2 linked regions of the Paraneptunicella aestuarii genome follow. Each later gene encodes a partner of the first gene's protein in a complex. Links are inferred from orthologs where the notes say so. Each region holds a gene or a part of one and is shown in the gene's direction. Other genes may lie near its edges. The genes, in order: KIH87_RS18015 and pabB.

Region 1 (16,107 bases):
CATCAGATTGAGTACCGATTGAGTATTCGATAGAAGCAATTCCATAGCTCAAACCAAGGTTAACTTCGTTATAAGCAGAATCGAAATCGCCTGTATATTGATAAGTAGTAAAACCAATGCTGGCACCAAAACCATTGTCAAATTCAAAGCCATAGCCGCCGTAAATATCTACTTCCAGGCCATCGCTTACATCAGCTACCCATGTACCTACGTAGAATCCACCATTTTCATAGTCTAGACCAGCACTGGCAGAAGCATCTGAAGTTTGTGCGATACCACGGAAGTGGTACTCAGAAACTAAACCAATGTTTGCACTTATCTCTGCTGACGCTGCCTGAGCATATGCCAAAGAGGTAATTGCCAAGGCTGCCAATGAACTTAACTTAACTGCTTTCATGTTAATCCCCGTACTTCAAGTTGTGTGTTTCAAAAATGTAAAGCTACCGAGGTTTTGCAAAAGCAATGCCTATTCATACCAGAATTCGTGCATTCCCACGAAACAAGATTATCTTTTTGATAAATAAAGATAATTTCTTATTCCTTGTTCAATGAGTACAGATTCTTATAATTGGCATAGTGCAAATTAAAATTATCATTGCACAAAAATAGTACATTTTCACCGGTTTAGTGCATTTTGACAGCAAATCATTGCTTCAAAACCAGCATTTTGATTAATTCAAGGGGTTTTTTATGACTAATTATATAATCGCACCTTCTATACTTTCTGCGGATTTGGCGCGATTGGGTGATGATGTGCAAAAGGTGATCAATGCAGGTGCCGATGTGGTGCACTTTGATGTCATGGACAATCACTATGTTCCAAACCTGACATTTGGCCCCAGTATTTGCCAGTCACTGAGAAATTACGGTATTACTGCAGATATCGATGTTCATTTAATGGTGAGTCCGGTAGATGAACTAATTACCGCCTTTGCAAAAGCGGGAGCAAACTACATCAGCTTCCATCCGGAAGCCAGCCACCATGTTGATCGCAGCATTCAACTCATTAAAGATGCAGGATGCAAAGCAGGATTAGCGTTAAATCCCGGAACATCATTGCATGTTCTCGACTATGTTTTGGATAAGCTGGATTTTGTCTTACTGATGTCGGTTAACCCTGGATTCGGCGGACAGGCCTTTATTCCTAACACCTTGGAAAAGGCTCACGCGCTAAAACAAAAAATCCTGAAAACGGGTAGAAATATCCACATAGAAATTGACGGTGGCGTAAAAGTCGATAACATTCGCGCCATTGCTGAAGCTGGCGTAGATATGTTTGTTGCTGGTTCAGCCATTTTCAATGCGCCAGATTATGGTAAGGTAATCGCCGATATGCGATCCGAATTGGCGCTTGTCGAAAATTAATTCTTTCCCATTAAACTCATTAACCATATTTAAGTGTTGCGAACTATGAATAAACCTATTGTATTAAGTGGCTGCCAGCCTTCAGGACAATTGACGATTGGAAACTACATGGGCGCCCTGAGACAGTGGGTAAACATGCAGGATGACCACAACTGCTTATATATGATCGTTGATATGCACGCGATCACCGTTCGTCAGGATCCCGCTAAACTTTACGAGGCCTGCCTGGATGGATTAGCACTTTATGTTGCCTGTGGCATTGATCCTGAGCGCAGCACATTGTTTCTTCAATCCCACGTACCAGAACACGCTCAGTTGGGATGGATTATGAACTGCTACACCCAAATGGGCGAGCTTAACCGCATGACGCAGTTTAAAGATAAATCAGCCAAAAATGTCACCAACATTAACGTGGGCTTGTACAGCTACCCAGCATTACAAGCGGCTGACATATTGTTATATCAGGCGAATAAAGTGCCAGTGGGTGAAGACCAGAAGCAACATCTGGAACTCACTCGAGACATCGCAACTCGCATGAATAACCTATATGGCGATCTGTTCACCATACCGGATCCATTCATTCCTGAATCAGGCGCGCGTGTCATGAGCTTGCAAGATCCTGATAAGAAAATGTCGAAATCTGACGACAATCCCAACAACTTTGTTGGCTTGTTGGAAGATACCAAAAAGGTCGCCAAGAAAATCAAACGTGCAGTCACCGATTCCGACGAACAAGCTCGTATTTATTACGACCCTCAAGAAAAGGCCGGTGTCTCTAACTTGTTGTCTATTTTGTCTTGCTGCACCAACAAATCCATTGAGCAGTTAGTACCAGAATACGAAGACAAAATGTATGGACACTTGAAGACAGATGTTGCTGATGCCGTGGTTGCTCTACTGGAGCCCATTCAACAGCGTTATCACGAACTACGTGAAGACCGTGCGGCATTGAATGACATCATGCGTAAAGGTGCTGAGCAAGCCTCAGAGAAAGCAGCAAAAACCTTGGCTAAAGTATACGAAGCCATCGGTTTTATCGCTAAACCATAAACGCACTGAAACACTATTCAAGCATTAAAAAACGGGGATCCATTTAAGATCCCCGTTTTTGTTTTCAAACCCGATATAGCCAGCTTAAGTCCGAAACTGTTGAGTCACCAATACCATATTACTGGATATTTTGGTCAATTCTTCCGAGGAGCTCGCTACTTCGTGTGAAGCCTGAGTTAGCTGCGTAACCGATTCCATAACCCGAATCATATTCTGATTAATAGAGTCACAATTATATTGCTGCTGCTCAGTTGCGGCGGCAATGTTCTCATTCATTCCAGCTAATTCATCAATATTAACATTGAGGCGCGATAAGGACTGACTCACCGACTCAACCAGTTCAATACCACCATTAGCTGATTTCGACGCCTTCTCCATAGAGTTAACCGCTTCATGTGCGACTGTAGATAAACGCGAAATCTTATTCTGAATTTCTATCGTACTTTCCTGTGTTTTTGACGCCAATTGACGCACTTCGTCAGCAACAACAGCAAACCCACGCCCATGTTCTCCAGCTCTCGCAGCCTCTATTGCCGCGTTTAACGCCAGCAAGTTAGTCTGATCGGCAATGCGATCAATCACTTCCAGCACACCACTAATGCTTTCCACTTCTTTTTCTAACTTACTCATCGCCTCTGAAGAACCATTCACTTCTTCTACCAAAATTCGGATCTGAGATGCAGCATCATTAGCTCGACTAGTGTTTTGAAGCGTGTTCTCTCGCGTCTTGTTGGTATTTGAAACGGCAGAAGTTGAGTTACTGGAAATTTCCGTAATAGAACGATTGAACTCACCAACGGACTCTGTCACCTGCATCGCCTCAGTATATTGTTGCTGTGCCGAAATACTGGTTTGCTTGGTCGTTACGCTAAGTTGCGCGCTTGCTGATGCGATGGATTCCGCTTCTCCTTTAATGGTGTCAACAACCCTCTGGATCTTCTCAACAAACAGGTTAAATCCGTCACCAATGCGACGGATTTCCTTAATAGCGGAAGGAGGAAGCCGCTTTGTTAAATCAGCCTCATTTGAATTCAACTCATCAAAATGATTGCCGATTCGGTTAATAGGGCGCAGCAGTCTTTTGGCAAGCAAGGTAGCAACAACTAAACTTCCTACAGCAAGCAAAACACTCACTAAAATTGTCGCGGATATAATACTTCTGGTAAGTGATTCGGCTGGTGCATAAGCCTCTTCATAATCAATTTCAGCCAATATCGCCCATGTCATATCACCAATTTGGATTGGCGCGTAAGAAGACAAGACATGAACATCGCGATAATCACGAATATGCTGAAAACCACTCTGCCCTTGCAGTGCTTTTTGTACTCCTTCGCTATTTACTGGTTGCAAGCTGATACCCGTGCCTTTCAAAGCAATTAATTCATACTCTTTAATGCCAGCTTGCTTTAACGCCTCAATGTAATCGCTTTCATTTTCCATGAAAAAACGACTTTCTGAGCGAAGACGAGAATCTTCCCCAACCAGATACACTTCTCCGCTTGAGCCAAATCCCATTTCTTCCCATTTCTGATTTTGGGTAAGAATGTTATTGATACGATCAATGGGCATTTGATAAATCAATACACCGGCTAGCTGACTCCCATCATAAATTGGGCTGGAAATGAAACTCGCCGGATTGTTGTAAGAGGGTAAGTAAGGCTCAAAGTCGGTTAGGTAGGTTTCCCCTGATTGCAAAGATAGAGCCTTTTTGAAAGCTTTCCCAATACCCGAACCCGCATAAGGCCCGGTAATCAGATTAGTCGCAAAATCCAGCTCCTTGTATACGCTATAAACGATGTTTCCCGACTGGGCATCGACCAGGAAAATATCATAGTAGCCAAAGGTTTTAAGAAATTGACGAATATCCGGGTGAAATTGTTTATGTAGTTGAGCATAGTCGCTCACCGACCCAGGATCGTTTAGATTATCCTTCTCGCCCAGTGAACTGGGATTATTACTGATAAAATCATACTGCAACAACTCAGTGGCTCGACTTAGTCCTCCAAACATATTTAGAACACTAATTCTCTCAGAGTTTTGCTCTTCATACTTATTCGCAAAATCGTCTTTATAATAACTCTGAACCGAATTCTGGAGTTGCTCTGTCGGTATAGACCGTTGAGTTGAATACTGATTATATGCTCGCGTAAAGTCGTGGATTGCTGACACAATACTTTTATCGCTCGCCATTAAAGTAATTTGGTTATCTATCATGGAAAAATAACCCATCACCTCCTCTTTCATAATATTTCTTTTAAAACCCAAGTCTTGTTTAAATTGATGTTCTAAAGTTGAATTCATTTCAGATGTCGATATAAATACTGTGAAAAATCCCGTAATAATAAGAGACGTTAGCACTGTAAAAAGAAGCGCTAGCATTAAACGGATTTGTAAAGACAATTGCATAACTAACATCCTCAAAGAACGACAAATTTTATAACCGAATAAAATTAGCCCAAGCTATAAAGCCCATCTGACTTAACTCTGACTTATAGTCACTAAAAAGTGATGAAGTTAACAATAACTGTTTTAAAGCAGAAATAACCAAAGGTAAAAAGCACCAAGATAATGCAGTGATACCAATTGACACTTTTCATTTTTGCGAACTAAACCCCTCTAAAGTTCGCATTTTACTGGCATTTAATTCAAATTTAAGAACAAAGTAAGTGGCATATGGAAAAACGATATGGTTTATTTTTTCCTCTCAACATTTTGAACCATAATAGTGCAAAACAACATAACAGCTTTTGATTCACTTATTACCGAAAAATAAACTGTTTTGTGAGCTTAAAATTACTTATGTAAAGGACAGAAAACATAAAGCCTCTTTCGAAGTAGCGCTTGTATGGATGTTTATGAGCAAGAGACTTGAGTTTAGCTGTGATTAACGGTCTAATTTCAGCTTTTGTGAACTCCATGAATCATCCTGCATCCACGCACATTTTCATGGCGTGACATTTTCATCGCTTGAACCGACGCTTTTATAAGGTGCAATAAACCTTGGTACTCCTAATAGACAACTACGACTCATTTACATTCAACCTAGCTCGTTATTTTGAAGAAATTGGCGAACAAGTGGTCGTGGTCAGAAACGATGACATTGACTTACAAGGCATTGCCGAGCTAGCACCAGATTGTTTAGTCTTCTCCCCCGGCCCATGCACACCTGACTCTTCAGGCGTAACCCTGGAAGCAATACGTGAATTTCATCATCACATTCCCATGTTAGGCGTTTGCCTTGGACACCAAGCCATAGCTCAGGTTTTTGGCGCTACTGTTGAAAGAGCTTCCAAAGTAATGCATGGGAAAGTATCTCGAATCAGCCACAACAACCAAGGTGTTTTTAAAGACCTTCCACCAACCTATCAAGTCACACGCTATCACTCATTAGTCGTAGCAGCCGACTCATTACCCGAATGTTTCAATATAACAGCTTGGGTTAAAAAGGATGGAGACAATGCACAAGAGCAGCACCAAGAGATCATGGCAATTGAGCATAAAACTCTTCCCATCTTTGGTGTGCAATTTCACCCTGAATCCTTGTTAACCGAACATGGACATCAACTGCTTGAAAACTTCATTGCGATAGCAAAAGCAAATTCCAGGCAATAATCTCTAAAGTTATCGTTAAAGTGGAAGAAAAACATTCTGCGCAATCAGCAAGGTTATGCACTTTATCTATGGAAATTGAGAAATAGTTATCAAAAACATTAAAAATCCTTTGGTTTTCAGCTCAATATTAGTGCACCCCTTATATGACTTGTATTATGCTTAATACCTAAGTAAAAAATTTAGTAACTTCTGAATATTGACGTAAAGTTAGGCAAGACAGCAACTGAATGACTTTATACCTTACAGGTTATGTTTATTAGGGCTGATCCCCCATATAGCAGTTAAAAGTGGCTTAATAATGAGCAGGTAAACATCAGGTGCAACGAGTAAATAAATGCTCGCTCTTTGCATTTTAATCAATGAGTTTAATTCCCGGATAGAGTGAATAGATGACTGACAGAATGGACATTAATCAAGAAGTAGATAACCGTTTCTACAATCTGCTGATTGGTTTATCAAATGCTCAGGAAGTTGCTGGTGTTGAGGTTGAAGGCAAAGTCAAAGCTGAACAGTCAGAGCAGTTTAACGCTCGTCGTAATCTACTGCGCATTGAAAAGCTTGCCAAAAGAGACATGGAGCTAAATAAACGCTCTGAAGAAAACTTTGTCGAAAGCGTCCGGGATAAAATTAGCGCAGCAGTCTGTGAACGCGTTGAACTACGTTTGGAAGATCTCGAAGAGTTATATTCCAAGCAACTCGGTATTCATGAAGGTTTGCCTGAATTGCTGGATACCTTGTCGGTTAAAGCCACATCAATAGCAAAATTAGAGCCTCTGGTCGCCCAAATAAGCTGGTTGGCCACAGATTTGTTAAAGCTGGTTAATACGCCCAAATACCGCAAAACCGATCGTCTGGGACGAGTAGTTGTTGTTGAAAACTTACGTATAGCATTAAGTTTTCTCGGTATAGAAAATCTGAAAATGGTTATTCCATCAATGGTATTTCGACGTGCAATCCCTCAAATTACCGACCCCTATCCCGTCTTTAAAGCCAAAATTTGGGAACATGCCATTGGCTCTGCGGTGTCATGCCAACGAATAGCCACCTTATCCAAGGTTGATCCTGGTCACGCTTTTATCTTGGGTATGTTCCACGAATTCGGTAAGTTGATCATTACAAAACTGTATTTCAAAACCTTCGATGAAGTACATAGAGAAGCATTAATAGAAGCCCATGATGATCAAAAAAGGGACGAGCACAGTGCCTTACTCAAGATCGGCCCGACTTCGGATGTTTTACTCTCTTTAATGTGGAAACACTCCATATCACTCAGTTCAAGAATTATCTCCCATATGGGAATGCGCAGAGTATTTATTGCCAACGCGATGGAAGAATTTGCCTTAAAAACACCATGGGGAAAAATGAGCCCTATTGCGAAAGTATTGCTACAAGGCAACGGCTACAGCAAATACAATATGTTGAAACGATACAAGCTTATTTCTACAGATGAAGCCAAAGCTTTTCTTAAATCACTCCACATGGCGGCAACAACCGTATTGGCTTTACAAGGCACCGACTTACGCAGTTTGAATCTAACTATGGATGATGAATAATAAACAATTCAGCTCTCCTCCTAATATGAAGTTGATGTAGTTTATTTATCCTTCTTTTGCTCATACAGCTCAAAAAATTACAATATTTTTGTGCAAATAAACATGCAGGGTATTTTTGTGAAACCCGTGACAGGTGCCAGCAATATCAATCGCTAGTGCAGCCCGCATCAACACGATGCGTATACTTATTCAATATTCCTGCAAAATTACTGAACCCCTTGAAAATAAAGGCTTGTAAAGACATAACAAGACAAGACAAATGCCGCCATTTCTGGAATAATGCGGCTTCTTTTTTGACTAATGAACCTGAATATCTGTCATAGATACTCTTATCTCATTAATAGATTCAGGTCTTATACCAATTGGTAGATGTTTTAATTTTGGAGACCCAAATGCAGGTTACTCGTGAGTTATTCGACGAAGTTATGGCCCCAAACTACAACCCGGCAGCCATGATCCCGGTAAAAGGACAAGGTTCCAGAGTATGGGATCAAAATGGTGACGAGTATGTTGATTTTGCAGGCGGTATTGCGGTTAACAGTCTTGGACACTGCCACCCTGCATTAGTCGCAGCATTAAAAGAGCAAAGCGAAAAGCTATGGCACTTAAGCAACGTATTCACCAACGAGCCAGCGCTTCGTTTAGCCAAGAAGATCACTGACGCAACATTTGCAGAGCGCGTTTACTTCGCCAACTCAGGAGCAGAAGCAAACGAAGCAGCACTAAAACTAGCACGTCGCTGGGCGCTGGATCATTACGGCGAAGAAAAAAGCCAAATCATCGCATTCAAACAAGGCTTCCACGGTCGTACGTTCTTTACCGTTACCGTTGGTGGTCAAGCCGCCTACTCTGATGGCTTCGGCCCAAAACCAGGCAATGTAGATCACGCAATTTACAATGATCTGGAAAGCGTAAAAGCGTTAATCTCCGACAACACCTGTGCCGTGATGATGGAACCTCTTCAAGGCGAAGGCGGTATCATCAGCCCAACCAAAGAATTCGTTCAGGGCGTAAAAGCGTTGTGTGAACAACACAATGCACTGCTGATTTTTGACGAAGTTCAATCTGGAGTTGGCCGTACTGGTGAGTTGTACGCCTACATGGGATTAGGTGTAACACCTGACATTCTATCTACTGCGAAAGCCTTAGGTGGCGGCTTCCCTATCGGTGCCATGTTAACTCGCGCAGATATCGCAGCAAGCTTGAAAGTAGGTACTCACGGTAGTACCTATGGCGGTAACCCCCTTGCTTGTGCAGTAGCGGAAACCGTATTTGATATTGTCAACGACAGAGCGTTACTGGACGGTGTTAAACAAAAAGCAGAGCTATTCCGTGCAGAATTAAATGCGATTAACGAAAAATACAACGTATTCAGCGAAATTCGCGGTGAAGGTTTGTTGATCGGCTGTGCTCTTAATGAAAAATATGAAGGTCGTTCACGCGATTTCCTTAATGCATCAACGGATATGAAGTTGATGAGCCTGGTAGCTGGTGCAAACGTTGTTCGCTTTGCTCCATCTTTGATTATCCCGGAAGAAGACATCAAAGAAGGTATGGCTCGTTTCGAAAAAGCAGTTGCCAAAGTAGTTCAAGGCTGATCCCAACTCACATAGAGGACGACCTGATATGAAAATCATGCGCCCTATCCGTAAGGATGACTACGAAGCATTGAACCGCATAGCAGTGGAATCCGGAGTAGGCTTCACCTCCCTACCGGTTGATGAAACGCTTTTAAAAGGCAAAATCGACCGCGCAGTAGATTCGTTTTCCAAACACGTGGATAAGCCCGGTTCGGAGCATTATCTGTTCGTGATGGAAGATACTGAAACCGGTGAGGTTGTAGGAACGGCAGGGATAGAAGCAGCAGTGGGTACTGACGATGTATTCTACTCCTACCATCACGGTATAGTTGTACACTCTTCTCGCGAGTTGGGTGTACACAACGAAGTAGAAACACTGACCCTATGTAACGATTACACGGGAATGTCGGAGATCTGTACACTGTTTTTACGTGAAGTGGCTCGAGAAGGTCACAATGGCCGTTTCCTGTCTCGGTTCCGCTTTCTGTTTTTAGCAGAACACCGTAATCGCTTCACGAAAAAAGTCTTTGCTGAAATGCGAGGCGTGAGTGATGAAAATGGCTCATCACCGTTTTGGAAATGGTTAGAGGAGCACTTCTTCTCTCTGGATTTCCCAACGGCAGATTACCTGACAGGTGTTGGGCAAAAAGTGTTTATTGCCGAGTTAATGCCGAAGTATCCAATCTATGTAAACCTGCTCAGTAAAGAAGCGCAGGCTGTGATTGGAGAAGTGCACGAAAGAACTCGCCCTGCGCTGAAATTATTGCTATCCGAAGGATTCACCTATTCAGGGTATGTCGATATTTTCGATGCAGGCCCTAGTATAGAAGCAGACATAGACAATATTCGGACAGTTCGACTGAGTCGCCGTTTACCTGTAAGCATTGACTCAAGCATAGCGGAAGGCAAACCAGAATATTTCGCGATTAATACTAAACTTGAAGATTTCAGAGCAGCAATGCTGAATCTGAAAGTAGATGAAGAAAATCAGATTGTGCGCATTAGTGATAAAACTGCGTCGGCACTTAAAGTCGAGAATGGTGAATTCATCCGTTTTGCGCCAATCGTTAGTGGAGATTAGCAAGTGGCAGAAGTTCACTTAATTGCAGGACATTGGGTTTCTGGTGAAGGACACGATATTGAATCGGTCGATCCCGCCAAAAATGTTGTTATTTGGAAGGCAAAATCTGCCAGCCCTGGTCAGGTAGATAGTGCCGTTAAAGCTGCTCGTGAAGCCTTTGAAAGCTGGAGCTCTCGTAGTGCAGAAGAACGTATCGCCATCATCCAGAAATTTGTTGATTTACTGAGTGAAAACAAAGAACGTTTAGGCAAGATCATTGCTCAGGAAACGGGAAAAGCTGAGTGGGAAAGTGTCACTGAAGTCGTCGGCATGGCTGCAAAATTAGCGATTTCAGTTAGAGCATTTAACGAGCGCACAGGCACAGTCGAAAATCCGATGCCCGCAGGTAAAGCCTATATTATGCATAAACCTCATGGTGTCGTTGCAGTATTCGGCCCCTACAACTTCCCAGGGCATCTACCCAATGGTCATATCATTCCGGCATTGATTGCTGGTAACACAGTCATCTTCAAACCAAGTGATCTGACCCCTAAAGTAGCCGAAGAAACCGTAAAACTATGGGAAAAAGCCGGTATTCCTGCGGGCGTTCTGAACATGGTTCAAGGGCATGTTGAAACTGGTAAGGCGCTTGCCGCTAACCCAGATATCGACGGCTTGTTCTTCACTGGCAGTTCACGCACAGGTAAATTGCTTCATGAACAATTTGCCGGGCATCCAGGAAAAATTCTGGCTCTGGAAATGGGCGGTAACAATCCTCTTATCGTTAAAGATGTTGCCAACCTTGACGGTGCGGTTCACGACATTGTGCAATCAGCCTTTGTTACCTCAGGCCAGCGTTGTACTTGTGCTCGTCGTTTGTTCCTGGAAAACTCAGAGGAAGGCGACAAGATCCTGGCACGTTTGATTGAAGTCACACGCAATATTCAGGTCGGTCATTACGATGCAAACCCACAACCCTTCATGGGCGCCATGATTTCAGCCAACGCAGCAAAAATGATGGTTAATGCTCAACAAGAGCTACTGGATTTGGGAGCCGTGTCGTTAGTGAAGCTTGAGCACACAGATACAGCGACAGGATTTGTGACTCCGGGTATTATTGATGTCACCTCAATTCTGGATAAATTACCTGATGAAGAACATTTTGGCCCATTATTGAAAGTGATTCGCTTTGACAACATCGACGATGCGATCAATGAAGCGAATAACACAGTATTTGGCCTTTCAGCCGGTGTTATCAGTGACGACAAAGAACTGTTTGAGACATTCCTGAAGCGTTCTCGCGCAGGGATTGTCAACTGGAACAGACCAACTACTGGCGCAAACAGTGCAGCTCCATTTGGTGGTATCGGTGAAAGTGGTAATCATAGAGCCAGCGCATACTACGCTGCTGATTATTGCTCATACCCTGTAGCTTCGATGCAATTAGACGAAGTTCAATTCCCAGACAGCCTAAACCCTGGTCTGAAGTTTTAGTCTTCTGTACGACTAAATCCAACATAAGAACGAATACAAAAACGGCTAGTTCAATGAACTAGCCGTTTTTTTGTTCTCAATAGAAATAATAAACCAGTAATGAATTCTAGTCGGTAATCAAAGTACCGAAATGGCCTCTTCCATCTGCAACATCAATGAAAGTGCCCGGTTCCCTGGAAGATGCGATACCTATCATTTCAACACCATAATCAAGCAATCCCATCGCTTCCTCAAAATTTAAAATAGTATCGCCTTGAAAGACTCCATCCGAAATTAAATGAGTTGCTTGAGCTCGAGTAATCTTTTTAATTCGAGATTCAGGATCATCGATATCTTTATAAATAGCGCCTTTTTTGCTGGTAAATAACAACAACTCGGCTTGAAGAGCTCTTGCAATGGCCACCACGGTCGTATCGGCATTGATATTATAGATCTTGCCGTCATCGCTAATGCCCAAGGTCGCAATTACAGGAACAAGATTAAAATAGAGCATATTTTGCAGAAGTTTAGAGTTAATTCGGGTTACATCACCTACTTCACCAAAATCTATCGCTTTTTCTTCGCCCTCAATCATTCTTGGTGGACGTTTTACAGCTTGAATGAGCTTACCTGATGCGCCATGACAACCAAATGCATTGACATTTTGAGCTTGCATAGCGGCAACAAGATCGACGTTAACCTCACCAGCAATTGCCTGCTTTACAACCTTAAGGTCTTCTTTACTGGTAATGCGACGCCCTGCGACCTGATTGGTCGTTATGCCCAGTTTTTCCTGCAGAGCGTTAGTTTGGCTTGCTCCACCATGTAACAACACAACATTCCAATCATCTTCCACTAACTCTTTTACATTCCCTACCAACCCCTGTAATTCCTCGTCATCCAACAGTACATCGCCGTTTACTTTAATAACAGCAATAGGTTTTCTGCTCAGATCAGTCATGGTAGTTTCCTGATAAATTGGTTAGCCCAGCATGAGAGCACATTTATAAATTCCAATACATGCCGTCAAAATCATTTCGACTTCTGTTAAACCATAATAATTGGGACGCATGGGGTACATTACAAGCATTGAAATCGTTTGCAATTTTCGTTCATAGGCACTGTGCCATGAACTTGCTCCAAGCGTATCCAAAATTAATTGTTGAGAACGTTCCGGAGAAAAGCTGCCCGATTTAAATCAAAACGGCTCAAAATGAGGCTTAGTATAAACAGAAGAATTTGATTAAAGCCCGCGGAGCAAGCAACAATAAACACACTTACGGTGAAAATTTGCTACCCCATCAATACTTCAAACCTCGCAAAAATTCCATTCACAGAGCTTTTGCCAAAGAAAGATTAGCATAACAAATGGTATTTATACTGCAATACGCAAAAACACAGAGGGAAGTTAACTTGCTGTTGAATAAGTGGTTTTTTAAATAAAAATGTATTTAGGGCGATAATGGGAACCGCCCTAAATAACTAATTATCTACAACAACTGATAATTTATGCAGACCAGCTTCAGCAGCTTGGTCTAATACTTTAACAACCGTGCCGTGCTTGGTCTTTTTGTGAGCTTTAATCACTGCTGAATCAGTATTGTTTTCAGCGAGAAAGCTTTGAATATTTGCGGTAACGCGTTCAGAATCAATGAGACGATTGTTCATATAGATCATGCCGCGCTCATCTATCCAAATCGACACAGTTTTAGCTTTTGAATTGGAGTTAGCCGAGCTGTCAGGACGATTAACTTCGAGCCCTTCTTCCTTCACAAAGGAAGTGGTTACGATAAAAAAGATCAGCATGATGAACACGATATCAAGCATCGGTGTCATATCAATACTGGCGTCTTCTTCATCTCGAAAATGCTTTTTCTTCATTGTCTAAGCCTCAAATAACATCTAAAGCGTATATTACTCAGAATGTCATAAAGTAAATGATTTGATGAATCTTAAGCGCCTCACCAAAATTTAGGAAGTATTCTGCTTTCACGTAATACTAACTGCCGTAACAGTTATTCTAGTGGTAAAAGCATCATAGCGCCTGAAAAAGCGGAAGCGAAAATTGCTTAAGGGAGACGAGATTAACCGATTCACGAGAAAAAGTCAGTTGTAAATTGCAGTCCTGATAAATATTTTTATTTAACCCAAACCAGGCTCAGTTACACGGCAGGAACTTAAAATCAATTATATTCACCATAAGATAAGCTACATCTTAAAAGTCATTGTTTAACCGCATTACTTCTGACACAGGATAAATAAAATCAATGAATAATCGGGTTAATTAATAAATTAGCTACAGACATAATCTACCAACAAGGGTATTATGGAACCTATGGTAGACATAATTTCAAAATCACAGTTCGCAGAAAGACTACATCTTTCCCTCGACATACTAGGCTGGAAACAAAGAGGAAGACCAAAGCAGCTACAAGATTATTACTCTAGCAAAGGCGTCAATCTTTCAGAAAAAACCTTCCACAAATGGCTTAGAGGCCAATCTTTTCCAGACTGGGATAATCTGATTCATCTAGCTCGCTTAACCAGCAAATCAATTAGTTACCTAATATATGGAATTGATGAGGCTGAGCTGATTCAATCGTTTTCATGCTCTGATGACAGTGGCTTTTACAGCAAACAGGAACTACAAACAGCCTTTGTGGACGCGCTTGAACAAGCAGCCGTTTTTAATTTGATCACCTTTAATAACAATAGCTCGCCAGAGCAAATGTTCCGAGCCTTCACCAAGGCACTGAGTATAACAGAAAGCTCTGAACCCAGTCGTAATCACCAACTCTAAAGATTCTTTCGCAGCTTATCTTGCTCTTCGGTTTGATAAAGTGCGTGATGTTTAATTCCCTCAACATAATGGCGAGCTCTGGCAGTCCATTCTTGCTGTTTTGCATAATAGGCTCCGGTACGCGGGCCTGAATACTCCCACAACTCAACCTGTTCCAAAATTAAGTTCTGCGCTGTATGGGGAAGTGGGCGAGACTGGATAGTGGATTTTTTTTGAGCTGTATTCTGTGGCTTATACTTAATAGCTTGCCAAGTATTAGCAACAGCAAATATGAACACCAGAAGTAGTATGAGAACTGATAAAATTTGCACCCTTGTATCCTTTAAGTTTACAGGTTATTCCTGAATTTGAGGTATAGCTTGTACTATGACCTTCACCACAATTAGACCCGGAGGCAACCTTTCACCTCAATCCAACAAGGGTAGCAAATATTACCGAAAAGTGTGTTATTTATTATTCCGTTTATTAAAAGGATATTTGACAACGTTAGCATCATTGGTCGCAGACTCTATGCCTTTGACATAAGCCGTGACTTTCTTTTTCCATAGGCTGTGCCGTTCACACTGAACGACAAAATCAGATTCATTATGCATTTCATCCAATTCCACCAATAAAGACTGAGCAATATTAGGCGCAAGTCTTGTTCTGATCTTTTCTTCCGCCTTGTTTTTGTCGCGTTCAAAATCAGTAAAAGAAAGATACACAATCAAGATCGCAACGCCAAACAACGCCAACAGAAAAACGGTTACGAAGATGCTTGCCATCGAAACGTCTCCTTTACTGTAAGGATGATGTATTGCCAAATCATCAAAAGCGCAATTGCGATATTAATTGCATTAATCCCAACACTATAAATCAATGTAATAGTGTCGGTTTTATGAAAGAACACACTGTCAACATAGCCTACGATTTGCAATGCAATCATACATAACAAACCCAACATATAAGCTTTGGCGAGGAAGCCCAGTTTCTCCTGAATTAACTTATGACCATAGCGAATACTGACAATCGCCATCATGTCGATAATCACCCAGGTTCCATACCAATAAAGAGGATAATGGGGAAGCTCGGGAGGAACCGCTCCCCCCCGAGCAATAACCAGTAGCTCCGGGCTTAAATGATTCATATAACCATCAAACGCGGCAATAATAAAACTGGTCAACAAAAATGAACCAAACCTTTTGCCTGTAATAAGTGCCAATACTGGTACAGCGATATGAACAAAGGTCACTCTGTTATATAACTGAAATAGCAACTCTTCCACTAGGGTCGTACTCCAGGTCCATTCTGTATTTCCACATCACCGGAATATTCTTCGGGGCGAACACCCGGGCCATTTTGTAGCTCGACACCACCAGTACGGGATTCAGGGCGAACGCCAGGGCCATTTTGCAGCTCGACACCGCCAGCACGGGATTCAGGGCGAACGCCAGGGCCATTTTGTAGCTCGACACCACCAGTACGGGATTCAGGGCGAACGCCAGGGCCATTTTGAAGCTCGACACCATCAGTACGGGATTCAGGGCGAACACCCGGGCCATTTTGTAGCTCGACACCACCAGCACGGGATTCAGGGCGAACGCCAGGGCCATTTTGTAGCTCGACACCACCAGT
Region 2 (16,122 bases), 2.8 Mb from region 1 along the record:
CGGCTACCCGCAGGATCCGCAACAATGGATGCACGAAGCGGGTTGTCAGGGTTGGTGTATGCGCGGCGAGTGCCTTCGTCCACCATTTCCTGTACCGTCATATCGGTTTTATCCCATTGCACGCCCATTCCCACTTTCACGAAGCAGGTAACGATACCCGTGTCCTGACAAATAGGACGTTTACCTTCGGCAGACATGCGAGAGTTAATGAGAATTTGCGCCATTGCGTCTTTAGCCGCCTGACTTTGCTCCTTCTCATAAGCCTTTTCCACAGCTTTAACGTAATCAAGAGGGTGATAATAGGAGATGAATTGCAAAGCATCTTCGATGCTGTCAATAAAGTCCTGTTGACGAATAACGGTCATGTGTGCCTCGTAAAAAATATCATGATTGCCTAACATTCGGCTTAAAACTCAGACTGTCTATCACTTAGGTAGAAATAGATAGAAAAGAGCTTTAACCCTGAATTTGAGATAGGAATTTGCTCTTTAGTTAATCCTGAAAGATAGCTCAACAACTCACTCGCCGAGAAACCTTTACGCAAAACGAATTCCTATCTCCACTGCGTGTTTCTAAGTAATAGCACAATATGATAACCTGCTTGCCTTTCATGCTCCATGACAAACGCACTTTTTCCTTGTTCAAATCACAGTCGCACCATGCTTTATTTCCGGCACGCAGGCCAGACTTAAACCATACAGAGCAAGTGATTCAACGAGTGACTTAACAAGAAAAACAAAAAGTGCCGCTTTAGATCGATTTAAGAAAATTAATGCATAAGATTCAGATACAACAACTTGCATCCGGCATCAAAACAAACATTGATGTCGATATCACCCAATTATTTAAGCCTTTTAGGCAATTAACGGGGGCAATTTTACTGGATTCAACCCAGAGCCAACATCAGGACGCACGCTTTGATATTTTTGTCGCAGAACCCATTGCGACTATTACCATTGAACAAGAACATTGCCAGTTGGACTCCAAATTCCCGTTGCCTGATGTTGAAGCATTAAGCGTTATAGACACAATCACTGCGGTTCAAAACAGGTTATTTGAAAACACATCGAATCCCGATACTCACCTACCATTCATTGTGGGCGCTATGGGCTACTTTGGTTACGACTGGGGCAAAGGACTGGAAAAGGTCGATAATGTATCAGCCAATGAATATCACACGCCGGGATTGCAAGTAGGCATTTACAGTTGGTCGGTTATTAAGGATAAAGCAAATAATGGGTTTTATTTCTGTTATCACCCCAACTACCCTCACCCAAGCAAAACCTATCTGGAATCGCTGTTTAATATCGAGCAACAGGAAGAGCACGCTGAACCATTTACATTGCAGAAAGAATGGCACAGCAATCTAAGTAAAGAAGAATACATATCCTGCCTGAACCGTATTCATGAATACTTGCTAGCGGGCGATTGCTACCAGATTAACATGGCACAACGTTTTGCCAGTGAATATTCCGGTGATGAATGGATGGCCTATGAAATGCTACGCAATGCCAACAGTGCACCATTTTCGGCCTATGTGAATACCCAACATGGTGCAATTTTAAGCATTTCGCCCGAGCGTTTTCTTGCAGTAAAAGACAACATTGTCGAGACCAAGCCCATAAAGGGCACGCGTCCGAGAATGCCTGAAGCCCAAAACGATTTAGAGATGGCAAAAGAATTGCAAAGCTCTCCTAAAGATCGTGCTGAAAATCTGATGATTGTCGATTTACTGAGAAATGATTTGAGTAAAAATTGTCAGCCAGGAAGCGTAAACGTGCCTAAACTGTTTGATATAGAAAGCTTTCCTGCGGTTCATCATTTAGTTAGCACAGTCACCGGGAAGTTGAAATCAGATTGTTCGCCCTTACAACTGCTACAAGATGCATTTCCCGGCGGTTCCATTACTGGAGCTCCCAAAATAAGGGCGATGCAAATTATTGAGGAGTTGGAACCGAATCATCGTCATATTTATTGTGGCAGTATTGGTTACTTGGGTATCAATCAAGATATGGACAGCAACATCTGCATACGCACCTTGTTGTTGGAAAACAATAACATATATTGTTGGGCTGGCGGCGGCATTGTAGCTGACTCTAAACCAGAACTGGAATATCAGGAAACATTAGACAAAGTGGCTAAAATACTGCCGTTACTGGCAACACAGCAGAAGCCATGATTTAGTACAAACATGAATGTCTAGAGGTACAACACTTTGATGAACGAAGCGCAGTTTTTACAACGGTTTCACCACCTGCGTAGAATTGAAGATGAACAAGATTTTCCGCTCAGACGAGCAGGAAAAAAAGCCGCAGTGCTCTGCCCGGTTGTCTGTCGGGACGAGTTAACTGTGCTGTTCACCAAGCGTGCTTCTCACTTAAAACACCATGCCGGACAAATCTGTTTTCCGGGTGGACGCCACGAAGATTACGATAGCTGCCTGAAAGAAACGGCCTTAAGAGAAACCGAAGAAGAAATCGGTTTGTCACGTCAGTACACCAAGATTATTGGCAATTTGCAGTCGTTTCGCACCGTTTCAGGGTACGAGGTCACGCCCTATGTTGGCTTAATCGAGCCTTATTTTGATCTGGAGCTCGACCGGAATGAAGTTGAGCAGGTATTTGAAGTTCCGTTGTCTTACTTGGTCGACAAGCGCAACCACATTGCAGAACCCGTGCATCGCAATGGTGTCGATTACTCCATTTACTTCATTCCCTGGGAAGATACTTATATTTGGGGAGCGACAGCGGCATTTGTGAGAATTCTGTCGAACCATTTGACTGAAAATTTATAACCCCAAAGCGCAACTTTCATTACTCTGAAAACCACTTTAGAAACAAATCTTTACAGTAAGAGACTATGTCGCTTCGCTGGTCAGCCTTCCCCGTTGCTCATTGTCGAGCCACAATAGCAATTAAACGATTAAAGTAACCTACCCTGCGACTTCAATGATAAGTGTTTTTGATATGTTCAGTATCGGGATTGGCCCTTCCAGCTCCCATACTGTCGGCCCCATGCGGGCAGCTCATGATTTTATTAATGTACTCAAACGCAAAGAGCTTTTTGAGCAAGTGAATAGTGTCACTGTAGAACTCTTTGGTTCACTGGGACAAACCGGCAAAGGGCACGGTACTGGAAAAGCCGTTATTCTAGGCTTACTGGGTGAAACTCCAGAAACCGTAGACGCCGATCAAGTCGATCAAATGCTTGCTACAGTGGCGAATACCGAACAACTAATGCTAAACGGCACTCAGGCAATTCAATTTCCTCGTGAAAATGCCATCGTCTTTCATCGTCGCAAATGCTTACCTTTGCATAGCAATGGCATGACCTTACGTGCATTCTCAGCCGGGAAAGAAGTGGCCTGCCAATCTTATTACTCCATTGGTGGCGGCTTTATTATTAAAGCGGAAGATTTCGAGCAAGAAAAAATAACCGCGTTAAAGCACGCAGAGCAAGATGTTCCCTATTCTTTTGAAAGCGCCGCAGAGCTTATTGGTAAATGCAAAGAGAATGGATTCAGCATCAGCACACTAATGATGAAAAACGAGCAGGTCTTTCAGTCCAAAGAACAAGTGCTGGATAAGCTCTGGTCTATCTGGCAAGTGATGCAAGCTTGTATAGAGCGCGGCATTACAACGGAAGGTATTTTGCCAGGCGGGCTTAAAGTCACCCGCCGAGCACCCGGTTTATATCGCCGTTTATGTAATGAAAAAACGCAAGATCCCATGCAAACCATGGACTGGGTGAATATGTTTGCATTGGCGGTTAATGAAGAAAATGCCGCTGGCGGACGTGTAGTCACCGCACCCACCAATGGAGCAGCGGGCATTATTCCAGCAGTGCTCAGTTACTACGACAAATTTGTTCGTCCTGTCGATCGAGAAACAGCCGCGCGCTTTTTACTCTGCGCCGCAGCCATCGGCATCCTTTACAAGAAAAATGCGTCTATTTCTGGCGCGGAAGTAGGCTGTCAGGGAGAAGTCGGCGTCGCCTGTTCAATGGCAGCAGGTGCATTAACCGAAATCCTGGGAGGTTCTCCTGATTCAGTAGAAAATGCTGCGGAAATCGGCATGGAGCACAATTTGGGATTAACCTGTGATCCGGTCGGCGGTTTAGTTCAGGTTCCCTGTATTGAACGTAATGCCATGGGTGCAATCAAGGCGATTAACGCCTCTCGCTTGGCATTACGCGGTACAGGTGTGCAAAAAGTCACGCTGGATAAAGTCATTAAAACCATGTGGGACACAGGTAATGACATGAAGTCCAAATACAAAGAAACCGCTCGAGGCGGTTTGGCTGTGAATATTATTGAGTGTTAAAACGCTAATTAAATGATGTGCTTCTTGCTTAAAAGCCTGAGCACATCATTTTTATTTAGCCTGAGCTGTTGCGGACTATTGCAAAGGCAGTGTTAAGCCTCGGAACATCTTCTCAATTTCATCATTATTCTTCTGCGTCATGGCGCGCTCGATCACATCCTTGGTCAAATGTGGGGCAAAACGCTCGATGAAATCATACATATAGCTACGCAAAAACGAACCTTTACGGAAACCAATCTTGGTTGTGCTGTAATCAAATAGATGGCTCGCTTCAATTTTCACCAAATCTTCATCCAGACGCTCGTCAATCGCCATTGTCGCGATAACACCAATGCCCACACCTAAGCGAACATAAGTCTTGATAACGTCAGCGTCAGTGGCTGTGAAGACGATTTTAGGCTCTAGCCCTGCGCGAGAAAAAGCCTCGTCCAACTCAGAGCGCCCCGTAAAGCCAAACACATAAGTGACCAACGGATATTGAGCAATATCTTCAATGGTAATGCTTTCTTTGCGTGCCAATGGATGATCGCGATTTACGATAATACTGCGATTCCAATGGTAGCAAGGTAACATCACCAAATCGTTATATAGATGGAGAGCTTCAGTTGCGATAGCGAAATCAGCCTCACCTTTGGCAACCAAATCACTGATCTGTGACGGCGTACCCTGATGCATGTGCAAAGATACATTAGGATATTTTTGCATGAAGCCTTTGATTACCGCAGGCAACGCATAACGAGCCTGGGTATGAGTAGTGGCAATATTCAGTTTGCCTTGATCTGGCAGGGTATGTTCACGAGAAACGGCTTTGATACTTTCAACCTTGGCCAAAATTTCCCGGGCAATGTTAATAATGTCTTTACCCGCATCAGTAACGTGAGTTAAGTGCTTGCCACTACGACCAAAGATCTGCACTCCCAACTCATCTTCAAGCATTCTTACCTGCTTTGAAATGCCTGGCTGGCTGGTGTACAAACTTTCAGCCGTCGCGGAGACATTCAGGTTGTTGTTGAGTACTTCTACTATGTATCGTAGCTGCTGTAACTTCATGATTTGACCAACCTAACTCTTCTTTCTTTAAATTTTATTATGCAAATTATATATACCTACGGAAGAATTAATTCCATAAGTTTTTAAAAAAAATTCCACATTTCCCAATTTTTCGCCTTTTGAAATAATAAGTTATGGCGTAAAACGACATAAAAATGATTATGTTTGACCCATCTTAAGAGTCGCAATAAGATAACCAGGTTAATAGAACTCGAAATAGCAAAAACCTTGTAACCATGACAGATCGCAACAACCGTATAGATTTTTCTGCCGTGCTCGCTTCGGCGGTACACGACATGAAGAACTCGTTGCTTCTGCTCATGCAATCCATTGAAAACATGGGCGAATATTTTCCCGTCGGAACAAAGCAAGGCGATCAAATTGCTACGGTTCAATATGAAGCATCAAGGCTAAATACCGGGTTAGCACAGCTACTTTCCTTGTATAGAGTCAAGCTGGATCAGCTACCGTTAAACATTCAGGAACACTTTGTCGAAGATATTCTGGATGAACTTTTTGCAGCGAATCAAAACTACATCAGCCACAAAAACATCAAGTTGACCGTTGAAAAGCCAGAAGACGATATGTCTTGGTATCTGGATGCGGATCTCATTAATGTTATGCTCAATGATGTACTTATTAATGCAATGCGATACGGTAATAATGAAATATTGATACACGCAAACGAGAAAGATGACTATTTTGTGATTACTATTGAAGATGATGGTCCGGGTTATCCCGATATTATGCTAAAGAACAATGAAACTAACATGCGCGACTTCAATATTAGTAGTGGTCGAACAGGTTTAGGACTTTTTTTTGCTAGAATGATTGCAGAAGCTCACATAAATGGCGATAAAAAGGGAAGCGTTCATTTGGCGAATGGTGGTTCGCTTGGGGGTAGTGTATTTACGCTGAAATTACCGTAAGATTTCACTACACGTCCAGGTAAGAACGCAAATAATAAAAGACGGGATACTCAAAACGAATGTTTACAATAGTTATTATTTTAATTGTTACGTTGATAGTGTTGGCAATAATGATCAACGCCATTCAGCAACACAAAGAAAAAGTTGAAGCCGAGCGACGTACCGAGATTGCCAAGCAAAAATCTATTGTCGATGAGACAGAAAACGTCTTATTGGCTTCCGGTCAAATTCCTGTTTCCCCTAACCTCGCACTCATCATGCATAAACGCATATACAATGCGTTGAAGATCATTCTGGAACTTAACCCCAAAGCCGCAGATATTAAGCAGCGAGTTAAAGAATCCAGTGAAAGAATTAACAATATTACGCCCAGTCCCGCAGAAGTTGACGAAAACATCACTCTCCCGGATAACGATAAGCAAATCATTCTTTGTATTCAAAGCCTCAAGAAACTTCGCGCCCTGCTCCGTTCTGAGCACAGCAAAGGTAAAGTGGACACACAAACCTTTATTGCCGAAGACAAACGACTGGATAGAATGCAGTTGCGAGTCAACGTAGACACGCTTTATCGTAGAGCCGACTCCGCAATTAAATCACAAATGATGGGTTCTGCTCGCCAATATTTGGAAAAAGCCATTATCGCCTTGAGCAACTTTCCTGCTCAAGACGAGTACACCAAAACCAAGAAAGCTCACCTTGAGCAGTTACTGAATCAGATCCAGGAGAACCTGCGTAATTCAAACGCAGAAGATGCCGCCAGACGTCTTGAAAAAGAAAAAGACGAATTGGATGTCTTGTTTGCACCCAAGAAAAAATGGTAAAACAGCCAAAGTAATAAAAATACCGAGTAATGTTGAGCTGTCGGGCAACTTACGCACCCCGCCCGACGGCTTACTTCCCCAAGTTTTCCCATCTCTTTCTATCTCTATACTAAAGTTAAATATCAAACTTCTCAGCCAGTAATAACTCCATAAACGCATTCGCCGCCACAGACAAACTGCCCCGCTGACGCCGAACAATGCCAACCTGTTTAATCAAACCACTGTTGCGAATAGGTCGACACACCAAACCTTTGTTTTCCATTTGAATACGGCACAAGGCTGGCACGACCGAGATCCCCATACCAACTGCAACGAATTGCCCTAACGTTACTAACTGCCCGGCTTCGGCTGTTATATTCAAGGTTAGATTGTGCTCAACTGAAGCTTCATCGATCCAGCGTCGCATCGTTGAGCCCCAGTTCATAGCAACAAAGGGAAATGCACTGATTTGGTCCCAATCCACTTCGTTTTGCAACGCTAGCTCGTGTTCAGGCTGACAGATCAAAACACAGTCATTATCAAACAAAGGCAAGAAGTCCAAACCATCAAGGGTATCGCTTTCGAAAGTAATACCCAGCTCTGCACGAGATTCTCTGACTGCATTCATTGCTGATTCCATAACAACGTCTTGTACTGAAATACTGATGTTGGGATAAGAATCATGAAACGCCAGTAACACCTTAGGCAGCATGGTGTCTGCAAACGACGGCATAACGGCAATAGTGAGTTTCCCTTTTTGCAAACTAAACAGGTTATTCAAATCGGAGCAGGCTTCTTCCCAATCTTGCAATAACCGTTTGGCAACCGGAAAAAACTCCTGTCCTTCAGGTGTGAGTTCCACTTTACGTGTTGAACGGCTGAACAAAGCCCCCCCAATGGTTTGTTCCAAGTTGCGAATAGCAATCGATAAGGCAGGCTGCGAAACATGTAATCGCTCAGCCGCTTCGGCATAGTTGCGACATTGTGCTACTTTCACAAAGGCTTTAACTTGTTTTAATGAGATATTCATCAGCGCAATTTAATAAAATTTATTTATTAATTAAGAAATTTATTTAATTTTACATATTAACAACTGTTTCCAATAATGATAACAAATTCATAAACTGCGGAGTAAAAATGGCAGGTTTCAATAAAGTGGTCACCAGTTACGAAGAAGCCATGGCTGGTCTGACTGACGACATGACCATCATTGCAGGCGGATTCGGCCTATGCGGTATTCCTGAAGGATTAATCGCTCAAATCAAAAAGATGGGTGTAAAAGGCTTAACCATCGTTTCCAACAACTGTGGTGTTGATGGTTTTGGCTTGGGCATCTTACTTGAAGATCGCCAAATCAAGAAAATGGTATCTTCTTATGTCGGTGAAAATGCTGAATTTGAAAAGCAGCTGATGTCTGGCGAATTGGAAGTTGAATTGACTCCTCAAGGTACGCTTGCTGAAAGAATGCGTGCTGGCGGTGCAGGTATCCCCGGTTTCTATACTGCAACGGGTTACGGTACACCAGTCGCTGAAGGCAAAGAAGTGCGTGAATTCAATGGTCGTAAATACATTCTTGAAGAAGGTATTGTAGGCGACTTCGCTATCGTTAAGGCTTGGAAAGCAGACAGACTAGGCAACTGTATTTATCGCGACACAGCAATGAACTTCAACCCTATGGCAGCCACTGCTGGCAAAATCACCGTTCTGGAAGTTGAAGAAATTGTTGAGCCTGGTGAGTTGAAACCTACCGAAATTCATACTCCGGGTATTTTCATTGATCGCGTTATTCAAGGCACTTTCGAGAAGCGTATCGAGCGTCGAGTAACCCGTCCGGCAGGAGGAAACTAATCATGGCATTATCAAGAGACCAAATCGCTATGCGTGTAGCGAGAGAATTCAAAGATGGTGATTATGTCAATCTCGGCATTGGTATTCCTACTCTGGCAGCTAACTACGTCCCTGACGATATTCACGTTATGTTGCAATCGGAAAACGGCTTGTTAGGTATGGGCCCTTACCCGACTGAAGAACAGGTTGACGCTGACATGATTAACGCTGGTAAAGAAACAGTTACCGCAGCCGTTGGCGCTTCGATCTTCAACTCTGCCGACAGCTTTGCCATGATCCGTGGTGGTCACGTTGATGTCACTGTACTGGGTGCATTTGAAGTAGACGTAAACGGCAACATCGCTTCCTGGATGATCCCGGGCAAGCTGGTCAAAGGTATGGGTGGCGCAATGGACTTGGTAGCCGGTGCGCAAAACATCATTGTTACCATGACTCATGCAAACAAAGATGGTGAGTCGAAATTGTTGAAAGAGTGTACGTTGCCACTAACAGGTGTTAACTGTATTACTCGTATCATCACAGACCTGGCTGTTTTGGAAGTACGCAACAAAGCGTTTTATCTGATTGAAAGAGCGCCAGGTGTATCGGTTGAAGAGATTAAAGCGAAAACTGAAGGTGAATTAGTCGTAGAAGGCGACGTCCCTGAAATGCAGTTCTAATTTCTAGTCTGATTAATAGAAAAGCCATCCTTGGTGTTGCCAAGGATGGCTTTCTTTTGATGGCTTTCTTTTTTAGCTATCGTCACTGGCGCACTTTGAGCAAAGAGTGGTATAAGGCAACACCTGTAAACGTTCTTTGCTAATATCCTGACCACAATCAAGGCATTTACCATATCGACCACAATCCAGTAAATGCAATGCTTTGGTTATTTGCTCCAGTTCCACAATCGCTTCATTTTGCAAAGCACTTAGCACTTCATCATTTTCAGATTCAGTGGCTAATTCCTCAAAGTCATCGTCCCTTTCCCTGCGAAAATCCAGATCAATCATGGAAACCCTACGCTGTAAGCGACGTTGTTTACTCAATAAGATCTCACGGGTTTGATTTGTATTCATAAGCAATTACAGACCTCTATAAATCTTTGCTAAGCCTAGTCGCTGTCGTAAAAATGAGTTTTGATCTACCGCAAATTGCCTGTAAATGATTAGAGTGTGTTATTAATTCGCACAATGTATATCTCTAAGATTGGTATATCCGTATAATGACCGCATTCATCGTTTCCGAGCACCATAGTGTTATTTTCTGATTTACCCTTAGACAACCGTCTTCAAAAAATCCTGGCATTAAAAGAGTTCACCACGGTAACTCCCATTCAACAACAAGCCATTCCACACGCCTTATTAGGAAAGGATCTACTGGCCTCATCCAAAACGGGCTCAGGAAAAACGCTGGCATTTTTGATCCCCGCTATTCACAGAACCTTAACGCAAAAGGCATTAAGTAAACGTGATGCAAGAGTGTTGGTACTAGCCCCCACTCGCGAACTTGCCAAGCAGGTATTCAACGAGTTATTGCAACTGATCAAGAATACCCCTTTGAAAGCTGCGCTATTGGTTGGTGGAGACAATTACAACGATCAAGCCAAAACCATGAACAAAAACCCGGCTTTCGTTGTTGGCACGCCAGGGCGCGTGGCTGACCATTTACAGGGCAAGAGCTTATTTCTAAATGGCTTGGAAATGCTGATTCTGGATGAAGCTGACCGAATGTTGGATTTGGGTTTTCAGGAGCAACTGAAACAGATCAACCAGGCCGCTGATCATCGTAAACGCCAAACCATGATGTTCTCGGCAACTATGCACAGCGTATTAGTAAACGACTTGGCATCAGAGTTACAAAAACAACCATTGCACATCAACATTGATGCCAGTGATCAGGCAAACGCCGATATCAAGCAACACTTCTATTTTGCGGATCACATTGAGCACAAGGAGCTATTGCTTAAACACCTGTTAAACAAGGAGTCCTTTAAGCAAGCGATTATCTTCACCGCTACGCGCGAAGACACCTCCCGTTTAAGCGAACTGTGCCAAAAATGGGGTATCAACAGCACGGCGCTCAGTGGTGAGCTGATTCAAAGCAAACGTGCTGCCATCATGCAGGATTTCTCTCTGAACAAGCATCAGTTATTAGTCACAACTGACGTGGCATCCAGAGGACTGGACATTCCAACGGTATCGTTGGTGATCAACTTTGACTTACCTAAAACAGCCGATGAATACATTCACCGCATTGGTCGTACAGGTCGTTCTGGTAACGAAGGCACCGCAATTGCTCTGGTAGGCCCGAAAGACTGGCGTACCTTTACTCTATTGAAACAACAGCTACAACAAGAGTTTAACTTTGAGACAGTAGAAGAATTACCGGCTAAATTTTCAGGTTTCAAAGAAAACCAACCGAGACCTTCTGGTAACAAACAGAGTGACGGGAAATCAGGTTCGGCTGCCGTTAAGAAAAAACCAAGAAAGACTGTACTGGTTAAAACAATGGAAGGAAAAGATGTGGGTGATGCACCATTCTTAAAGAAGAAAAAGCGCCCTACGCTTGATCAAGAAATACAGGATTTCGATGACGATATCGAAGATTAATCGTCAATAGCCAACAAAGGGCTCTCAAAAAGAACGGACGCAAAAAGAAAATAAGCAAAAAGAAAGGGCGCTGATAAATATCAGCGCCCTTTCAATATAAAAAGCAATTAAAAGCAGCTTATAAAGCAGCTTCCAACTCAGGTAGAATCTGGAACAAGTCACCAACCAGACCATAATCAGCGATTTGGAAAATCGGCGCTTCTTCGTCTTTGTTGATAGCAACAATCACTTTGGAATCTTTCATACCAGCCAAATGCTGAATAGCACCAGAAATACCAACAGCAATGTATAGTTGAGGCGCAACCACTTTACCGGTTTGACCAACCTGCATATCGTTAGGTACGAAGCCAGCATCAACAGCGGCGCGAGACGCACCAATTGCAGCGCCTAATTTGTCCGCGATACCGTCCAACAACTTGAAGTTCTCACCATTTTGCATACCGCGACCACCAGAGATAATCACACTGGCAGCGGTCAATTCTGGACGCTCAGATTTGGTCAACGCTTGAGAAACGAACTTAACCAAATCACTACTTTTAACCACATCAATCGCTTGAACTTCAGCACTGCCTTCTTCCGTTGCGGCATCAAAGGCACTGGCACGAACGGTAATCACTTTTACAGCGTCAGCACTTTGTACAGTCGCAATGGCATTACCTGCATAAATAGGACGCTTAAATGTATCCGCACTTTCCACTGCGATAATGTCAGAGATTTGTGCAACATCCAGCAACGCCGCAACGCGAGGCATGAAGTTTTTGCCCGTAGTTGTCGCAGCTGCCAACAAGTGGCTATAACCATCAGCCAAGGCCAAAACCAAATCAGCCACGTTCTCAGCTAATTGATCTTTATAGGCAGCATTATCAGCCACTAATACTTTCGCTACGCCAGTCACTTTTGCCGCTTGCTCTGCAACTGCGCCACAGTTTTCACCAGCCACCAACATATGAATGTCGTCACCCATTTGCTGTGCAGCATTAACCAATTTGTAAGACTCAGCTTTCAGGTGCTGGTTGTCGTGTTCTGCATAAACCAAAATAGCCATTAGATCACCTTCGCTTCGTTTTTCAATTTTGCAACCAACTCGGCAACATCTGCCACTTTCACACCACCTTGACGCTGTGCAGGCGCTTCAACTTTCAAAGTTGTCACTTTGGAAGCCAGCTCAATACCGAAATCGGCAGCGGCTTTAACATCAATCGGTTTTTTCTTGGCTTTCATGATGTTAGGCAAAGAAGCATAGCGAGGTTCATTCAAACGCAAGTCGGTGGTTACAATCGCAGGAAGATTCAACTCAACCGTTTGCAGACCACCATCAACCTCACGAGTCACTTGCACAGTGCTGTCTTCAACTTTGACTTCAGATGCGAAAGTACCTTGCGGCATACCGGTTAACGCAGACAACATTTGACCGGTTTGGTTGTTGTCTGAATCAATGGCTTGCTTGCCTAAAATGGTAATTTGAGGGGCTTCTTCTGCAACCACTTTTGCCAATAGTTTGGCCACTTGCAAAGAATCAAGATTCTCTTCTGTTTCGATGTGAATACCGCGGTCAGCACCTAATGCCAATGCTGTACGAATTTGTTCCTGGCAGCTCTTGTCACCAATAGAAACAACAACAACTTCCGTTGCCTTGCCCTGCTCTTTCATTCTGACTGCTTCTTCAACAGCAATTTCACAGAAAGGATTAATCGACATTTTCGTATTAGCCAAATCTACACCCGTGTTGTCAGCCTTCACTCTGACCTTAACGTTGTAGTCTATGACTCGTTTAACCGGAACTAGTACTTTCATCATGACCTCTATATCAACCACCTGTTTTTCATTCCAATCAGGAGTAAAAACAGGTTAGCTTCATTTGAACGTTGACATTGACTTTAAATTTAGTGTGAGCAATCTACTTGCTGTTTACGTAAACGTCAACCTGAAACGCGCATTTTGCTGAACTATTGAGCGTTATTCTGCAATTTCAAGGGAAATTTTCTTTACGACGCAAATTTCGAGATAATTGAGTTTTTCGAGTATATAAATCTCTTTATTCTCATAATCCAAAACTTGACCTATGCCCATTCGACCAACACAATTACACCCACAAAATTAGGGAGCACATCCCTTTTTAAATAAAAAGAACAAAAAACTCGCCCGTTTAATCAATAAAACAACAGTTAAAACAGGCGATACAGGCTAACTTATCGGAGGATATCTCAGTGCAGCGAGAATCGATGGAATTTGACGTAGTAATCGTCGGTGCAGGTCCGGCGGGTCTTGCCACAGCATGCCGAATTATGCAATTGGCACAAGAAAACAACACTGAATTAATGGTGTGTGTGGTCGAAAAAGGCTCTGAAGTCGGCGCTCACATTTTATCAGGTGCGGTATTGGAAACACGCGCTCTTGATGAACTATTCCCCGATTGGCAAGCCAAAGGCGCTCCCATTTCAACCAAAGTCACAGAAGACCATATCTATTTGTTGAGAGACGAAGAAAAAGCCATTCGCTTACCTAACTTCATGACGCCAAAAACCATGCACAACGAAGGCAATTATATCGTGAGTATGGGTAACGTCTGCCGCTGGCTGGCAGAACAGGCTGAAGCGCTTGGCGTAGAGGTATTTCCTGGTTTCCCGGCATCTGAAATTATTTATGAAGACGGCCGAGTTGCGGGTGTTATTACTGGCGATATGGGTTTGGATATCAATGGAGAGCAAAAAGACTCTTTCGAACCCGGCATGGAATTAAGAGCCAAACACACGATTTTTGCAGAAGGTTGTCGTGGACATTTAGGCAAAGAATTAATCAGTAAATTTGAATTGGATAAAGACGCCTCTCCGCAACATTACGCTATCGGATTCAAAGAAATTTGGGATATACCGGCTGAACAACATAAAGAAGGTTTAGTCGTTCACTCTGCAGGTTGGCCGCTATCCGATGCCAGCGGCGGAGCCTATTTGTATCATGCTGAAAACAATCAGGTGCTTGTAGGCTTAATCATTGACTTAAATTACTCCAACCCACACTTAAGTCCATTTGACGAATTCCAACGCATGAAACATCACCCTGTATTCAAACAATATTTACAAGGTGGAAAGCGCGTATCTTACGGCGCAAGAGCGATTGCAAAAGGAGGGTTCAATTCCTTACCTAATATGACATTCCCGGGCGGAATGTTGGTAGGTTGTAATGCTGGAACTCTTAATTTTGCCAAAATTAAAGGCAATCATACCGCAATGAAATCTGGCATTTTAGCAGCGGAAAGTATTTTTGAAGCCATCAAAAACGATTCAGCCTCAGTTGATTTTGAAAAACGTTTTAGAAATTCATGGCTGTATAAAGAACTGCATAGTTCACGTAATTTTGGCCCTGCATTACATAAATTTGGTTCTATCATTGGAGGGGCTTTCAATACCTTCGATCAAAATATATGTCAGGGCAAATTACCCTTCACATTAAAAGATAATCACAAAGACTATGCACAGCTTCAAGAAGCAAATAAAGCGAGTAAAATTGATTATCCAAAACCCGATGGAACGCTCAGTTTTGACAAGCTTTCTTCAGTCTATCTATCCAATACTAACCATGAAGAAGATCAGCCATGCCACTTAAAATTGGCAGATGAAAATATTCCAATTAAGGTTAATTTGTCGAAATATGATGAGCCTGCTCAACGATATTGTCCGGCAGGTGTATATGAAATTGTGAGCGATGATTCAGGTAATTCTCAATTCCAAATCAATGCGCAAAACTGTATACATTGTAAAACTTGCGATATTAAAGATCCTAGTCAAAATATCCGTTGGGTTACACCTGAAGGTGCTGGCGGACCAAATTATCCAAATATGTAAATATTTATTTAAAAAAAGCGGCAACAGCCGCTTTTTTATTGCATAATTTTTAATATAATTATATTTTATTAATGAATAAATTTTTATTGTGACTTAATTTTCTAACTCGGGGAAAAAACATGTCTGAATTCTTACAGATTTTGACTCACGGCAGACGTTTGCAAGGTGCGGTCAAGGATCTAGGTAGTGATGAATTAGAAGAAGTAGTAGCGAAATTGAACTCAATTATTGAAAATAAAAAAGAAAGAGAAAAAGAAGAAAAACAGGTTCAAGCTGAAAAGCAAGAAAAAATTGCTCAAATTCAAGAGCAACTTAAAGCCGCAGGCTTAAGCTTGACTGATTTAAACGAATCAGATCTTATTTCTAAAATCAGCAAGTCTGGTAAAAAGCGTCCTGTAAAATATCGACTGGTTGATGAAAACGGTGAGCCACACTTCTGGACTGGTATTGGTAGAATGCCAAAAATATTCTCAGAAGCACTAAGTAACGGCATTGAATTAGACGATTTTAAAATCTAATTAACATTGTTTTATTGCAGCGTGTATCTTGTGACATATGAGCTACTCTAAAAGCTCATCATTAACGTAATACCATTGACTATGATCTTTGATGTTCGTTAATTTTAACACGCTGCAACATCTCTCTTTTACAGCTCTCGCCTTATATTATTTCGTACGTTTCCTAACAATAGTAATAGTTAAATACTCCAACACGATTTAAAGCAATAACACTAAAAATCACCT

What was found.
Region 2: the proteins of KIH87_RS18015 (region 1) and pabB are in contact, whole or in part, in a solved structure (PDB 8RP0), measured with the Escherichia coli proteins. The link is inferred for Paraneptunicella aestuarii from one-to-one orthologs.

What each region holds. Positions count from the first base shown.
Region 1 is NZ_CP074570.1:4,596,747-4,612,853, forward strand. What follows is about bases 4,262-7,221. They hold KIH87_RS18015 (anthranilate synthase component II), read left to right. Parts: upstream 4,262-5,415; coding sequence 5,416-6,027; downstream 6,028-7,221. Other genes in these bases: KIH87_RS18010 (methyl-accepting chemotaxis protein), read right to left, coding at 4,262-4,659; KIH87_RS18020 (HDOD domain-containing protein), read left to right, coding at 6,417-7,221. Also shown: KIH87_RS17995 (TorF family putative porin), read right to left, coding at 1-397; rpe (ribulose-phosphate 3-epimerase), read left to right, coding at 691-1,365; trpS (tryptophan--tRNA ligase), read left to right, coding at 1,411-2,415; more of KIH87_RS18010, read right to left, coding at 2,500-4,261; more of KIH87_RS18020, read left to right, coding at 7,222-7,580; KIH87_RS18025 (aspartate aminotransferase family protein), read left to right, coding at 7,973-9,178; astA (arginine N-succinyltransferase), read left to right, coding at 9,207-10,241; astD (succinylglutamate-semialdehyde dehydrogenase), read left to right, coding at 10,245-11,714; argB (acetylglutamate kinase), read right to left, coding at 11,821-12,654; KIH87_RS18045 (ExbD/TolR family protein), read right to left, coding at 13,176-13,574; KIH87_RS18050 (hypothetical protein), read left to right, coding at 14,029-14,493; KIH87_RS18055 (hypothetical protein), read right to left, coding at 14,490-14,804; KIH87_RS18060 (hypothetical protein), read right to left, coding at 14,940-15,257; KIH87_RS18065 (hypothetical protein), read right to left, coding at 15,239-15,757; KIH87_RS18070 (hypothetical protein), read right to left, coding at 15,757-16,107. UniProt on the Escherichia coli protein: Part of a heterodimeric complex that catalyzes the two-step biosynthesis of 4-amino-4-deoxychorismate (ADC), a precursor of p-aminobenzoate (PABA) and tetrahydrofolate.
Region 2 is NZ_CP074570.1:1,815,915-1,832,036, reverse strand. Bases 1-2,975 are described here. They hold pabB (aminodeoxychorismate synthase component I), read left to right. Parts: upstream 1-772; coding sequence 773-2,179; downstream 2,180-2,975. Other genes in these bases: KIH87_RS07655 (L-serine ammonia-lyase), read left to right, coding at 2,949-2,975; KIH87_RS07660 (CoA pyrophosphatase), read left to right, coding at 2,219-2,794; KIH87_RS07670 (fumarate hydratase), read right to left, coding at 1-365. Also shown: more of KIH87_RS07655, read left to right, coding at 2,976-4,322; HTH-type transcriptional regulator CysB, read right to left, coding at 4,398-5,372; KIH87_RS07645 (sensor histidine kinase), read left to right, coding at 5,609-6,301; KIH87_RS07640 (hypothetical protein), read left to right, coding at 6,361-7,122; KIH87_RS07635 (LysR family transcriptional regulator), read right to left, coding at 7,238-8,131; KIH87_RS07630 (CoA transferase subunit A), read left to right, coding at 8,239-8,949; KIH87_RS07625 (CoA transferase subunit B), read left to right, coding at 8,952-9,608; KIH87_RS07620 (TraR/DksA family transcriptional regulator), read right to left, coding at 9,681-10,004; KIH87_RS07615 (DEAD/DEAH box helicase), read left to right, coding at 10,182-11,537; KIH87_RS07610 (electron transfer flavoprotein subunit alpha/FixB family protein), read right to left, coding at 11,656-12,582; KIH87_RS07605 (electron transfer flavoprotein subunit beta/FixA family protein), read right to left, coding at 12,582-13,331; KIH87_RS07600 (electron transfer flavoprotein-ubiquinone oxidoreductase), read left to right, coding at 13,745-15,379; KIH87_RS07595 (H-NS family histone-like protein), read left to right, coding at 15,499-15,897. UniProt on the Escherichia coli protein: Part of a heterodimeric complex that catalyzes the two-step biosynthesis of 4-amino-4-deoxychorismate (ADC), a precursor of p-aminobenzoate (PABA) and tetrahydrofolate.